Regions from separate parts of the Psychrobacillus sp. FSL H8-0510 genome, predicted to be linked through region 2. Evidence: predicted binding sites of a transcription regulator. Region 2 holds the regulator's gene; the other holds the start of a gene.
What was found. The regulator NrdR, encoded in region 2, represses ribonucleotide reductase genes. The targets are predictions, from matches to a motif close to AACACNATATATNGTGTT.

Region 1 (3,207 bases), 400 kb from region 2:
CTTAGTTTCTTTGTTTGCAAATTGTGCTAAATTCACAGCAGCCAAGTTACACACAGAATATGGTGCAAGTGGTTGCTCTCCACAAGGATTAGTAGCGACAACTTTTTGTCCATATGCTGTAGCATTCGTTTTTTCATTTGCATTATCGATGAAGAAAACACCAGGTTCTGCAGAATAAGTAGCACAAATATTGATCAAATTCCAAAGATCTTTCGCTTTTACTGTGCGATAAGTTCGAACCTCATAGCCCATTCTTTCCCACTCACGAACATCGCCAATTTTATGCCAATTTTCGTTGTAGAAATCCATTTCTTCTGGAGAATAAGCTTCAGTTGCCGGGAAACGCAAGTCAAAGTCGCTGTCTTCTTCTACTGCTTTCATAAAGTCATCCGTCAGCGTCACGGAGATATTTGCACCAGTTAAAAACTCAGAATTATGAACGGAATAAGTTCCGCCATCACGTAATTTTGTTTCAGCATCACGAATGATTTCTGCATTAAATCCACCTAGACCTGGAATAGCTTTGTAATTGATAATCCCTTGATACATCGCTTCTTCCTGAACAGTAAGTGGTTTGAATTTAAGCTTGTCCTTCGCGAGTTGTTTGATCGTTTCATCATTTGTGTTTTCAATCAAAAAACGTAAAATACGAGGGTTTTGCATTTTAGAGATTATAAATTCCGCAATATCAGGGTGCCAATCTGCTAGCATGATCATTTGTGCACCTCTACGAGAACCACCTTGTTCGACAAGATGAGTTAGTTTAGCGATATCGTCTAACCATGAAACAGAACCAGATGATTTTCCGTTTACTCCTCGAGCTAACGTATTTCTTGGTCTTAGAGTAGAACCGTTTGTACCAACTCCACCACCACGGCTCATAATTTCCATAACTTGTTTGCGGTGGTCACTAATCCCTTCACGCGAATCTGCAACGAATGGCATCACATAACAGTTAAAATAAGTAACATCCGTTCCCGTTCCTGCACCATATAATACTCGTCCAGCTGGGATGAATTTTAAAGAAACTAGTTGTTGGTAGAATTTCTCAAACCATTCTTCCCGTTTTTCTTCTGTTTTTTCTACAGACGCAAGTCCTGTCGCGTTTCTTTTGGCAATTTGCTCGTAATATACTTCAAGAGGTTTTTCAATCACGCTTAAAGGACGAGTAATAATTCCAGATTCGATCTTGGCAGCATCGTCAATCGCACTTCGGTAATCTTCCTCGATTTGCACTTCAGCTGTTTTCGCTTGTTCGTTAATCGAAACGATATACCCTAGACCACGCGCTGGAAATTTAGGATCTTCTTTAACTGTTAGAACAACAAAGTCTCCTGCTTTTAACGTTTTCTTTTCCGTATCCTTAAAGGAATAACGATCGATCATGACAAGTCTCGACACACCTTTATGTGTAAGTGTCATATCTTCTGTGATCGAATGTACTTGTGGAAATAATTGGATATCTTTGTTTAATGCTTCAACATTTAAAGTAAGGTTCGTTTCATTTTTAGTTGTTACCATTTACTCTTCCTCCATTCTACAAATTGCAATTGACACAACATGTAGTAGTTTCATTTATAATACGACACAATATATTGAAGAGTAAAGCGAAACTAGTCAGGATTAATTAATATAATCCCTAACTCCTAGTTTTCGAATTTACTATAAGACATTGTTACTTTTATTTTTTATAATTCCATTTATCATTAGCATATCTTGTCACTTCTAGTTGTTTTACGTAATTCTTCTGTTCTTGCGTTAAGTTATATTCGACCAATTCTATCTCCAAGGCATCTGCAAATCCTTTTTTAAAAGCAGTTTTACATTCTTCCATTGTTACCGGTTTTGATATTATTTTGTTAATGGAGACAGCTTTTTGAGATAGGCCTTTTCTCACTTTCTCTCTTACCTCTTCTGAAGCGAATTTAAACGTTTGAATTAATTTATCTTCATCAAGATCAAGTAATATTGCACCATGTTGTAGAATAACACCTTTTTGTCTTGTTTGTGCACTACCAGCAACTTTCTTTCCTTCGACGACTAATTCGTACCAGCTCGGTGCATCAAAACAAACTGCTGATTTTGGGTTTTTTAAATTTTCTTTCTGTTCGTCTGTATTCGGAACAGAAAAATAAGCGTTTAAACCAAGATTTTGAAATCCTAGCAGTAAACCCTCACTGATAACACGATAAGCTTCGGTTACAGTTGCTGGCATACTTGGATAACTCTCTGTAACGATTACACTGTATGTAAGTTCATGTTCGTGAAGTACCCCTCTTCCCCCTGTAGGTCTACGCACAAAACCAAGTCCTAATCTTTTCACTGCTTCTATATCAATCTCTTTTTCCACAGTTTGAAAATAACCAATTGATAATGTTGCTGGATTCCATTCGTAAAATCTAATAACCGGGGGAATAAGACCCTCACTATGCCAATCCAGTAAGGCTTCGTCCAACGCCATATTGTATGATGGACTGCAGGGGCCAGAATTTATGAAGTACCATTTTGTCTTTTCCACCTTAATCTCTCCCTTCACAACGTGTATCATTTTATCAAATAGATTGAATTGTATCTAGCACTTCTTTTATAATGAATAGGAAACATAGAGAGGGGAAAGACCGTGTTAGAATTATTGTACTTCGTTATCGCTATACTTGTTGCCTTTTTAGTCTATGCTGGAATCTCGGCATATCGTTTAAAGAAAACTGTAACCAATCTCACGCAAGAACAATTTATTGAGGGTTACCGTAAAGCACAGCTTATTGATGTGCGTGAACCAAAAGAATTTGATGGTGGACATATTTTAGGAGCAAGAAATGTTCCTTCTACTCAATTTCGTCAGCGTTATAAAGAAATTCGTCCAGACAAGCCCGTGTACTTGTATGATCAAAGTGGTGCAAGAAGTGCGCGTGCAGCAATGTTTTTAAAGAAAAAAGGATATACACAGTTATTCCAGCTCCAAGGTGGGTTCAAAGCTTGGACAGGTAAAGTTAAATCTAAGTAATACATAAGGTTCTTCTAAACAGAGGAACCTTTTTTCTTTCATCCACACAATCTGGAGGGTTTAGATGCAAAAACACATTTTGTTTTCTCATTTAGAAGATTTTAGAATCACTCACCCAAATTATGATGATTTTGCTATTGTTTCAAGACGAATTATTGCTACGTTGAATGAACGGGCAACAGGAGATTGGCAAGTAATTGATA
Region 2 (3,207 bases):
GCTCCTGCAAAAAACGAAGATGCCACAATTGTTATGGGAGTTAACGATGATAAATTAGATTCATCGATTCACCATATTATTTCAAACGCTAGCTGTACTACAAATTGCTTAGCACCTGTTGTTAAAGTATTAAATGATACATTTGGTATTGAAAATGGGTTAATGACGACTGTTCATGCATATACAAACGATCAGAACAATCTCGATAATCCTCATAAAGATTTAAGACGTGCACGTGCTTGTGGCCAATCAATCATTCCAACTTCCACTGGCGCTGCGAAAGCACTTTCACTTGTGTTGCCTGAGCTTCAAGGGAAAATTCATGGTATGGCGTTACGTGTGCCGACTCCGAATGTCTCTTTAGTAGATTTAGTAGTAGATTTACAGAAGGATGTTACTGTTGAAGAAGTAAATGATGCTTTTGTAAAAGCATCTGAAGGGGCAATGCAAGGGATTTTAGGAATTACGATGGAGCCGCTAGTATCAATCGACTTTAATACTTCTACATTATCTACTACAGTAGATGGGTTAACTACTATGGTAATTGGTAACCGTAAAGTGAAGGTTCTTGCATGGTATGATAACGAGTGGGGTTACTCTGCTAGAGTAGTGGACCTTACTAAAAAAGTAGCTTTATCACTGTAATTATCTTATCCTCTTTCTAGATGATAGAAAGAGGATTTATTAGTTCTTGCATAATTCTGTAAAACAACATATAATGAGAATCGTGTTACTTTATTAGAACACCGACTACTTAAAGGGTTAGGACCTCTTTGGACTAACTTTCCCCCGTGGTAGTCAACTTTGAGGTTAAAAATAAACTTATCAAAGGGGGAAACGGACATTGGAAACAATGGGACGTCACATTATTGCAGAACTATGGGAGTGCGATTTCGACAAACTTAACGATATGCAATTTATCGAACAAACATTTGTTGATGCTGCACTAAAATCTGGTGCAGAAGTTAGAGAAGTTGCATTTCACAAATTTGCGCCACAAGGTGTAAGTGGAGTCGTTATTATTTCCGAATCGCATTTAACGATTCACAGCTTTCCAGAGCATGGTTATGCGAGCATTGATGTGTATACATGTGGTGATTTGGATCCATCAATCGCAGCTAACTATATTGCAGATGCTCTTAATGCTGGAATTCGCGAAACGTTAGAAATGCCACGTGGTATGGGACCAGTTAAAAAGCCTGCATCACGTTTGACAGTTCAAGCGTAATAAATTTATACTTGACTGAGTGAGCAGAGGAGTGATTCCTCTGCTTTTTCGATTTTATAGAAGAATATTGTTATAATAGATACATACATAAAAATACCGTGAAGAATTAGGAGAGATCTATATGAGATGCCCAACTTGTCAATACAATGGCACAAAAGTTGTCGATTCTCGTCCTGTGGATGACAATAAGGCAATCCGAAGAAGAAGAGAGTGCGAAGAATGTGGATTTCGTTTTACCACATTCGAAAAAGTAGAAGAGACACCATTAATCGTTATTAAAAAAGATGGTTCTCGAGAAGAGTTCAGTCGAGAAAAAGTATTGCGTGGGCTAATTCGTGCATGTGAAAAGAGACCAGTGGAGTTAGAACGACTAGAAAATATTGTTTTCTCTATAGAAAAAGAATTGCGAAGAATGGGTAATGCAGAAGTTAGGTCAGAGGACGTCGGAGAGATTGTCATGGACCAGCTAGCAGAAGTAGATGAAGTAGCTTATGTTCGTTTTGCTTCCGTCTATCGCCAATTTAAAGATATAAATGTATTTATCGATGAATTAAAGGAAATTTTAAAGAAAAACCCTTCCTTATAAATAGAATTATTTTAATACTTATCAATATAAAGGAGTAGATACAATTGTCGATGTTATATAAAGAACTACAGCCAGCAGATTTGTATATGATTCGCTTACCATATTCTTTATCAGATTATGATCGGCAATTGTTAACTTTGTTTTATCAACCGTTAGTTGGAGCAGAAAGCATAAGTTTGTATTTAACACTTTGGGCAGACGGAGAACATAATGATAAAGAGCGATGGTCACATTATCAACTGATGAATGTCCTTGGAATGCCAATAGGGAAAATTTTTCAGGCCCGTCTTGCTCTGGAAGCAATTGGTCTTCTCCGTACTTGGAAAAAAACAATGGAGGATGGAAGTGTATTCCATTATGAACTTGCAGCACCATTAGATGCTGAGTCATTTTTAAAGGATCCATTACTTTCTATGTTTTTGCTCAATAAAGTAGGAGAAAATGCCTTTAAACAACTACGTAATCGATTTATACTAAGTTCTAATTGGAATGACGGTTTCACGGACGTCTCTAGAACTTTTGTTGATGTATTTAAACCGTCTACTAAAATGAATAATACTGTATCTTACGATGAAGATTTCGAATCGAAGGAAAGAAAGTCTTCTGTTCCTTTTTATTATAATGACTTTGACTTTTCGTTACTTCAAGAAGGTCTTTCAGAACAATTAGTGCCTAAATCAGCGATGACAATAGAAGCGAAAGAAGTAATTGCAAAACTCTCTTTTTTATATAATTTAAGTCCTGTGGAAATGCAAAAAGTTGTTATACTAGCGTTAGATGATGATCTGCATTTATCCGAAGCGAGATTAAAGAAAGCGTGTGCAGATTATTACAAGCTGACTGTTTCGAAAGTAGCGCCTATTATTGAAAAGATTCAGAAAAAAACTGTACCTTCTGAACCTACGGGGCCTTTAACAAAAGAAGGTGAGTTAATACATTATTTAGAAACAACACCTCCGATATCTGTATTAAAAGATATTGCGAATGGGAAAGAACCAATTCTTGCAGACGTTCAGTTGGCGAATCATTTTGTTACTCATTTTAAAATGCCAGTTGGAGTTGTAAATGTATTGTTGCAATATGTATTACTACGTACAGATATGAAACTCACGAAAAATTATGCAGAGAAAATTGCTTCTCATTGGATGAGGAAGAATGTCAAAACAGCCAAAGAAGCAATGGAGCTTGCTCGAAACGAACATGAACAATATGTAAAATGGAAAAATGAAGGTTCTCCACAAAAAACATATACTAAAAAACCGACTCGCGAGGAAAAAGTGCCTGATTGGTTTTATAAAAAAGATGGGGAAACGAAAAAATCAACTGGTAAAAATACAAATGGAATACAAAATATTGATGAAGAACGGCAAAAATTATTAGCAGAGCTAGGCAT

Region 1: a site for NrdR is predicted at 1,553-1,570, ahead of MHI40_RS10315 (vitamin B12-dependent ribonucleotide reductase). Genes of this name have one in related genera too.

Annotation. Positions count from the first base shown of each region.
Region 1 is NZ_JBBOYZ010000001.1:2,060,465-2,063,671, forward strand. It holds gene MHI40_RS10315 (vitamin B12-dependent ribonucleotide reductase) at 1-1,521, opposite strand, end outside; gene MHI40_RS10320 (lipoate--protein ligase family protein) at 1,682-2,518, opposite strand; gene MHI40_RS10325 (rhodanese-like domain-containing protein) at 2,621-3,004, shown strand; gene MHI40_RS10330 (ATP-binding protein) at 3,069-3,207, shown strand, end outside.
Region 2 is NZ_JBBOYZ010000001.1:2,463,367-2,466,573, reverse strand. It holds gene MHI40_RS12485 (glyceraldehyde-3-phosphate dehydrogenase) at 1-645, shown strand, start outside; gene speD (adenosylmethionine decarboxylase) at 845-1,228, shown strand; gene nrdR (transcriptional regulator NrdR) at 1,350-1,814, shown strand; gene MHI40_RS12470 (replication initiation and membrane attachment family protein) at 1,865-3,207, shown strand, end outside.